DNA from 2 places in the Eubacterium maltosivorans genome. Region 1 is predicted to be linked to the other one. Evidence: riboswitches for the same ligand, from Rfam matches in the RefSeq annotation. Region 1 holds a riboswitch; the other holds the start of a gene.
What was found. Region 1 has a riboswitch for S-adenosylmethionine ahead of CPZ25_RS18390 (homocysteine biosynthesis protein). Riboswitches for the same ligand answer to the same signal wherever they lie in the genome.
Positions count from the first base shown of each region.

Region 2: linked by a shared signal. The riboswitch ahead of metK (methionine adenosyltransferase) and the one ahead of CPZ25_RS18390 (homocysteine biosynthesis protein) in region 1 are both predicted to bind S-adenosylmethionine.

Region 1 is NZ_CP029487.1:3,974,830-3,979,256, forward strand. It holds gene secA (preprotein translocase subunit SecA) at 1-989, shown strand, start outside; one part of gene prfB (peptide chain release factor 2) at 1,008-1,070, shown strand; one part of gene prfB (peptide chain release factor 2) at 1,072-2,109, shown strand; SAM riboswitch class I at 2,296-2,399, shown strand; gene CPZ25_RS18390 (homocysteine biosynthesis protein) at 2,461-3,621, shown strand; gene CPZ25_RS18395 (NIL domain-containing protein) at 3,621-4,022, shown strand; gene CPZ25_RS18400 (UPF0280 family protein) at 4,025-4,427, shown strand, end outside.
Region 2 is NZ_CP029487.1:1,547,665-1,552,091, forward strand. It holds gene ftsX (permease-like cell division protein FtsX) at 1-244, opposite strand, end outside; gene ftsE (cell division ATP-binding protein FtsE) at 234-923, opposite strand; gene metK (methionine adenosyltransferase) at 1,174-2,355, opposite strand; SAM riboswitch class I at 2,474-2,569, opposite strand; gene CPZ25_RS07675 (aminopeptidase P N-terminal domain-containing protein) at 2,647-3,879, opposite strand; gene CPZ25_RS07680 (HAD-IIB family hydrolase) at 4,001-4,427, opposite strand, start outside.

The DNA of each region.
Region 1 (4,427 bases):
TCGGTACAGAGCGCCACGAGAGCCGCCGTATCGACAATCAGCTGCGAGGACGTTCCGGCCGTCAGGGCGACCCGGGATCCTCTCAGTTTTTCGTTTCACTGGAAGATGACCTGATGCGTATTTTTGGTTCTGAAAAAATTCAGAGCATGGTTGAAAGCATTGGTCTTGATGAGGATACGCCCATCGAAAATAAAATGCTGACCAGGGGGATTGAAAGCGCACAGAAGCGTGTGGAAGCCCGCAACTTTGATATCCGTAAAAATGTTCTCCAGTATGATAATGTCATGAACCGCCAGAGAGAAATCATCTACGACCAGCGCCAGCAGGTTATCGACGGACAGAACATGCATGAGCAGATCTGGAAAATGACCGAGGATATGGTTGACAGCTATGTGGAAATGTACACCAACGGCGGCGACTATTACGATGACTGGGATCTTGAAGGTCTGAACAATTACTTTGAAAAGACGCTGGTGGCTGAAGGGGCAACCTTGAATCTGCCAAAAGAGCCAGAAAGCCGGGATGCGCTCAAAGAAGCGATTCTTCAGTATTGCCGGAATAACTACGAAGAAAAAGAAAAGACATTGGGCGATGCTAACATGCAGGAGCTTGAGCGCGCAATTCTTTTAAGAAGCGTCGACGCAGCGTGGATGGAACACATCGACAATATGGAACAGCTGAAACAGGGGATCGGCCTGCGCGCTTATGGACAGAACGACCCGGTTAAGGAATATACCAAAGAAGGTTTTGCCATGTTCGAGGATATGATTTTGAGAATCCAGGAGGACACAGTAAAATACCTTTATAATATTAAAATCCAGAGGGCGCCCCAGCAACAGCGGAACGTCAATATGGATGATGTTAAAACCAACGAAAGTGAAATTGAAGGCCGGCCCACAGCAGCCAGAAATAAGAAGGTTGGCCGGAATGATCCCTGCCCGTGCGGCAGTGGTAAAAAGTATAAAAAGTGCTGTGGCGCAAATTTATAAAAGTAAGGATGTGATGTCGTGATTGATCTCTATGAATGCAGACAGAGTGTCAATGAAAAGGAAAAAGAACTGACGGATTTGAGGGATTCACTTTGACTTACCAGCCGTCAGCGAAAGAATAGAAGTACTGAACACCCAGACCGAATCGCCAGATTTCTGGAGCGATCAGCAAAAGGCCCAAAAAGTTTTAAAAGAGCTGAAAATCTTACGCCAGAAAAAAGGCGAGTACGATAAGCTCAAGGATAATCTTGACGATATTCTTGTCATGTTTGAGCTGGTCGATGAGGGAGAAGAAATGGACGAGCTCCCAGATACCATTGAGGCTTTTGGGAAAGAGCTTGAGAAATTCAAGCTGGAAACCCTTCTGTCCGGTGAGTATGACAGCAATAACGCCATTATCTCACTGCACCCGGGGGCCGGCGGGACCGAGTCCCAGGACTGGGCGGAAATGCTGCTCAGAATGTATACCCGCTGGGCAGAGCGTAAGGGCTTTAAGGTTAAATCGCTCGATTTACAGCCCGGTGACGTTGCCGGTATCAAAAGCGCGACACTTCTTATCGAGGGCATTAACGCCTATGGCTATCTTAAAACAGAGAGAGGCGTCCACCGCCTGGTCCGTATCTCACCCTTTGACTCCTCAGGGCGCCGCCACACCTCTTTCGCGTCTCTGGATGTTACACCAGAGGTCGACGACAGTGTGGAAATTGAAATTAACCCGGATGATATCCGTGTGGATACTTACCGCGCAAGCGGTGCGGGCGGTCAGCACGTCAATAAAACCTCGTCGGCGATCCGGATCACCCATATCCCGACCGGTGTTGTTGTGCAGTGCCAGAATGAGCGTTCCCAGCACCAGAATAAAGAAGTGGCGATGAACATGCTCAAGGGTAAGCTGGTTGAAATCATGGAGCAGGAGCAGAAAGAAAAGCTGGATGACGTCGTAGGCGATTATAGCCAGATTGCCTGGGGATCGCAGATTCGTTCTTACGTGTTTCACCCTTATAATATGGTTAAGGATCACCGCACCAATGTGGAAGTCGGCAATATTCAGTCGGTTATGGATGGTGATTTAGACCAGTTTATGAATGCCTATCTCCAGCAGACCGCTGCACAGCAGTAAAACAACATATGGATAAAATGGAATAAAAAAAGAAATAAAACACTATATATTGCGGTATACGCCGAAACGGCGTATACCTGTATTTGTTTAAAAGGCTGTTTAAATACTGAAAAATGAATTGTAAATCGTGATTGCATTTAAATTTGTTTTTTGCTATACTAGTATACAGCGTACAATTGAATAATCGAATTATCAAGAGTGGTAGAGGGAACTGGCCCCATGAAGCCCGGCAACCTGCGAAAGTGTGGTGCCAAATCCAGCATTTCTTTTCATGAAATGAAAGATAATCTAAAGCAGACTCATTTTCATTTGGTGAAAATGAGTTTTTTTATAGAAAGAGAAGGAGTAAATATGGCAAAAACCTATCAGGAAATTAATGAGAAAATCGCCAGAGGCGAGGCCGTCATTGTCACAGCCGAAGAAGTTATTGATATTGTTAAGGAACGCGGAACAAAAGAAGCGGCAGAGTATGTGGATGTCGTCACGACAGCTACCTTTGGGCCAATGTGCTCGTCCGGCGCCTTTTTGAATTTCGGCCACGCTGATCCGCCAATCCGTATGGCAGAGATTGAGCTGAACAACGTTGAAGCTTACGGCGGGCTCGCGGCTGTTGATACCTACATTGGAGCGACACAGCCATCCTCAGATAAAGGCGCAGAATATGGCGGCGCGCATGTTATCTGTGATTTGATTGACGGCAAAGAAGTACATCTCCACGCCACCTCGCCGGGGACAGACTGTTATCCGAGAAAGGAAATTGACACCTGGGTAGGGCTGAAGGATATGAACGAAGCTTACCTATATAATCCGAGAAACTGTTATCAGAATTATAATGCGGCCATCAACACCTCAAAGAAACGTATTTACACCTATATGGGGATCTTACACCCCAATATGGGAAATATCACCTACAGCACGGCCGGAGCGCTCAGCCCGTTATTAAACGATCCGCTGTATAAAACCATTGGCATGGGCACGCGCATTTTCCTGGCCGGCGCTCAGGGGTATGTCTCGTGGATGGGCACTCAGTTTAATTCAGGCTGTGCCCGAGATGAAAAAGGCTATCCGCTCGGCGGAGCCGGAACGCTGGCCGTCATGGGTGAAATGCGTGAGATGAGCACAAAATACATCCAGCCGGCAGTCTTTGAACGCTATGGGGTATCCATGTTTGTGGGGATCGGGATTCCAATTCCAATTTTAGATGAAGAAATGATGGCCTTTGTCTCAGTAACCGACGCAGAGCTCCATACGAATATCATGGACTACAGCGATAAGGACCGTCCGGTTATTAAAAAAGTCAGCTATGCGGAGCTGCGCAGTGGATCTGTCGAAATTGACGGTAAAAAAATCCGGACCTCGCCGCTCTCCAGCCTCACAAAAGCAAGAGCTATTGCGGATGAGCTGACAGGATGGATAAAAAAAGGCGCGTTTTTCCTTCAGGAACCTGTCATGAAATTCCCGGCGGACAACACGCTTAACAGTCTGAAAATAAAAGAAGGGGGCAGCAAATAATGGTAAAGAAAATTGTTCTAAACTTCCCAAAAGAAGCAACCGGCAAACCGATCGCAAGCCAACTGATTCGGGATTACGATTTACAGCTGAACATTTTAAAGGCCTTTGTCGATGATGACGTGAACGGTACCCTGCTTTTTGAAGTTTCTGGCACAGAAGATAACATTGAGAAAGGGATCACCTTTATTAAAAAGAGCGGCGTTGACGTTAAGGATGTCGTTTCTGTCATTGAGGTAGATAAGGAGCGCTGTGTGGACTGTGGCGCCTGTACCGCAGCCTGTGTCGTCGGCGCTTTGGAAATGGATGAGAACTGGATCCTGACCTACCATCCGGAAAAATGTCTGGAGTGCGCACTCTGTATTAAAGCCTGCCCGGTCCGCGCAATCCATACCCTTATCTGACAATGTATGAAAAGCGTGTTTATCGGGATAAAATGCAGGCCGACGGCCTGGTCTATTACCGCGTTGTGGAATATGAAACAGATCTTCTGATTGCGTCTGAGACAGACCAGACTGATCTGATGCGGCGTCAGGTGCATGAAACCCGTAAAATACTGGAGAATTATGGAGAGGCCGTTCCGGAATTTTTCACTGCGCTTGAACCAATACCTGTTTTGCAGCGTGATCCGACAATGATCAAACGCATGAAAACAGCCGCTGCCGCCGTAGGCGTCGGCCCGATGGCGGCTGTGGCGGGAGCTGTCTCCGCCAGTGTCGGAGGGGCGCTTTTAAAACAGAGCAAAGAAGTCATCGTCGAAAACGGCGGCGATTTGTTTATAAAGACAGATAAAATTCGGCGCGTCGCCA
Region 2 (4,427 bases), 1.9 Mb from region 1:
CCAGGTCGGCGCGCTGTTCCTCGGTGTAGTCTACCTTCAGGAAAATTTTCATTTCCAGCTGAGACTCCACATTCACCGTCGCCTGGCGGATATTGATGGTAAGCACCAGAAAAATTCCCAAAATGATCAGCGCCGCAATGATGGAAAAAACAGCCGCAATACTCATAAGACTGTTTCGCTGCATGCTCTGTGCTGTATCGCGAAGGATCGTCCGGGGCATGGTTTTCCAGTGATTACTTCGCATTGCGGTACCGCCCTTTGACGTCATCGCTGGCAAGATAACCATTTTCGAGGGTCAGAACCCTCTTTTTCATAATATTTACCATTTCACTGTCATGGGTTACCACCACCACCGTGGTGCCATGCTTGTTAATTTCTTCCAGAATACGCATAATATCACGTGATGTTTCCGGGTCAAGGTTCCCTGTCGGTTCATCACAGATCAAAATGCTGGGATTATTGATAATGGCCCTGGCGATAACAACACGCTGCTGCTCCCCGCCGGAAAGCTCATTGGGATAGTGGTTTGCCCGGTGCGAAAGCCCGACCATTTCCAGCGCCAGAGGCACCTTCTTGCGGATCTTGCGCTCGGGCCGGCCAATGATCTCCATGGCATAGGCCACATTTTCATAGACACTTTTATTCTCAAGCAGCCGGAAGTCCTGGAAAACCACCCCCAGCTTTCTTCTCAGATACGGAATCTCTTTTTTGGAAAGCTTGGAAATATCGTGGCCCTTGATCTTAACCGTGCCCATGCTCGCGTCGATTTCACGAAGCAAAAGCTTGATAAAGGTAGACTTTCCGGCGCCGCTGCGGCCAACCAGAAATACAAATTCACCCTTGTCGATAAACAGGTTTACATTTTTTAAGGCGTCTTTTTCATTTTTATCATACGTTTTTGTAACATTTATAAATTCAATCATTCAATCATCTTCCTAGCAGCTTGGTCTTTTGGCAGTTGCCAATGATGCTGTACCGTTTATTTTATACTTTTTAACGCACAAAAACAAGATTTTCTATCCAAGTTTTATCTAAAAGTATTCAAATTATTACTCGAACGCATTAATTATACACAAAATGGTCGCACCTTGCCTTAATTTTTTGATACTTTATAGCCCTTTTAAGAAACAAAAAGATAAAGGATCACAACTTTTCAACTGTGATCCTCTGTTTTTAAGCTTCTGCTTTTAATTTTTCAGCAACGTCGGTTTTTTCCCACGGTAAATCCAGGTCGTTTCTGCCAAAATGGCCATAAGCGGCAACCTGCTTGTAAATCGGTTTTCTCAGGTCAAGATTCTTGATAATCGCGGCTGGTCTCAAGTCAAAATGCTTTCTTACCAGCTCTGCGATTTTATCGTCGGCAACCTTGCCTGTTCCAAAGGTATCGACAAAAACAGATACCGGTTCAGCCACACCAATGGCATAGGCAAGCTGTACCTCACATTTATCAGCCAGGCCTGCCGCCACAATGTTTTTGGCAACATAACGGGCTGCGTAAGCGGCAGAACGGTCGACCTTTGTCGGATCCTTTCCTGAGAAAGCACCGCCGCCGTGGCGTCCATATCCGCCGTAGGTGTCTACGATAATCTTACGTCCGGTTAAGCCGGCGTCGCCCTGTGGGCCGCCGATAACAAAACGGCCGGTCGGGTTGATGAAATATTTGGTGTTTTCATCCAGAAGAGCCGGGTCGATCACAGGCTTAATGACCTTTTCGATCATATCCTTACGGATGGTGGCAGCGTCCACATCAGCGCTGTGCTGGGTCGAAATGACCACAGTGTCCACTCTGGTGGGCACACCGTCGTTGTATTCAACGGTCACCTGAGATTTTCCATCCGGTCTCAGATAATCTACAACACCCTGTTTGCGCACGTCAGAGAGCTTTTTGGTCAGCTTGTGGGCCAATGATATCGGCATTGGCATAAGCTCTGGCGTTTCGTTGCAGGCAAAACCAAACATCATCCCCTGGTCTCCGGCGCCGGTAGCCAGATCTTCCTCTTCCAGCTTTCCTTCTTTTGCTTCAAGGGCCTTGTCCACACCCATGGCAATGTCCGAAGACTGTTCGTCAATGGAGGTTAAAACCGCGCAGGTTTCACAGTCAAAGCCGTATTTCGCACGGTCATAGCCAATGCCGCGGATGGTCTCACGGACAATTTTAGGAATGTCTACATAGCAGTTGGTGGTGATTTCACCCGCTACTAAAACCAAGCCAGTTGATACGGATGTTTCACAGGCAACACGGGCCATTGGGTCCTGTTCGATGATCGCGTCCAGCACCGCATCGGAAATCTGGTCACAGATTTTATCCGGATGGCCTTCAGTAACGGATTCTGAGGTAAATAATTGTTTCATTATTCGCTCCTTAAAAATTTGTATTGTCGTAATTCTATTTACCTTTGATAAAGATCACAGATTTTTTAAATCCTTAAATAAAATTAACCCCATGCGCGCATGGGGTTAGATTCGTTCAAAAACCCCATCATTACAGTTTAACTGCAGGTATTGGCACCATGCTTATGCTGGTTGCCGGGTTTCATCGGGCCTGTCCCTCCACCTCTCTGGATAGGTAAATATTCAATTACTTGTAATAGGATAAACCTACAGGGCTGTTTTGTCAAGCCCCTTTTATGGAAAAAAACAAACGGCTTACTGATTCATCCGCCTTTCAATAACGTCAATATCCTTTGGAATCTGCGGCGACAGGTTTTCCGGTCCGTTTTCTGTGATGAGGATATCATCCTCAATTCTCACGCCCATCCCCATTTCCGCAATATAAAGCCCCGGCTCGCAGGTGATGACCATGCCGGGCTCCAGGATATATTCCCGCTTATCATTGGTGTCATGGGTATCCAGCCCCAGTGAATGGCCGATGCCGTGATAATAGAATTCATTGATGTCTTTATCTTTGGGCACAATGTTGTTTTTTAAACATTTCTCAAGAAAAATATCCTTGGTTGCCTGTTGGATATCCAGCATTTTTGCACCGGGCTGGTACATCTGGATCAGCTCTCGCTGAGCTTCCAGAACCATGCTGTAGACCATGGCCTGTTCGTCAGTGTATTTTCCAGAAACCGGAAAGGTACGGCTGATATCGCCGCAATAGCCCTTATAGCGGGCCCCCAGGTCCAGAAGCACCATATCGCTTCCCTTCATGGTTGCCTGGTTTTTTATGTAATGCAGCACCGTAGCACTTTTGCCAGAGGCCGCAATGGTCTGGAAGGATACCCCCTGAGCGCCCAGCATATTGATGGTGTATTCAAAGACCGCCTGAATCTGATATTCCTTCATATCTGGCTTCAAATTTTCAAGAATAGCGTCGATCCCCTTCGCGGTTATTTCGATGGCGTCACGCAGCGCCTGGATTTCCTCGGGTTTTTTAATTAACCGCATGGCGGTCAAATAAGGCTGAAGGTTTTGAATCTCCATATCTGCGAACAGCAGCTTGACCTGCGGATCGCTGGTCGCAAAGCTCTGATGCCTGGGCATGGTAAAATCAAAATACAGGTTGTCAAAACGGGTTTCCTGTAAAACGCAGGGCTCCAGATCAGAGTTGTAACGCACCTCCTCGATACCAGATAACGCCTGAGCTTCCTCAATACTGATCTTAGCGCCCACCCATTTTTCCTTAAAAGGGTCTGGCTCATCAATGAATAAACGCTCTGTAACCTCGCCATTGGCGTCCTTTTCCATCAGAAGGGTCACATTAGGCTCCTCAATCCCCGTCAGATAATAAAAGTTGTTATCTGTGTAAAAGGGATAGTCCGCGTCCAGCGACTGCTGGACCGCCCGTCCGGAATAGATGATCGCCAGGCTCTCCATCTCCAGCTTTTCGCCTAATTCTCTGCGGGTTTGTCTATAAAAATTCTGTGATAATGGCATTTTCACACTTCCTTTTAATTATTTTGTCACTAAGGACTATTGTAAACATAAAAAAGACCAAATTCAATACTGAATTTGATCTTTAGCCAAAAGAGTCAGCGCATTTCACCAATCCCCTTTTTTATTGCAATACATACCTTTCCAAAAGCCAGGCCACGCCGTCTTCATCATTGGTTTTCTCACCAACGGCATCGGCGTGCACCTTAACGCTGTCCATGGCGTTTTTGACCGCCATCCCCAACCCGGCGCCTTCGATCATCGGAATATCATTTTCGCTGTCCCCGATACAGGCCATCTCATCGGCCGCAATGCCGTAAAACTTGGCCAGCTCCGTAAGGGCCGCGAATTTGTTCAGGCCCTCCATGGTGATTTCCATAAGATTGCGCCCCGCGTGAAAGGTAATGGTTCCATCGCAGCGGATCGACTGGATACGCTCAAGCTCTTCCTCAGACTGATAGGAAAACACAAACTTAAGGGCATCTTCTACTGCCGAAAGATCCTCCAGCCGCTCAATATAAGGCCGGCGCACACCAGGTACCTTCCCATAA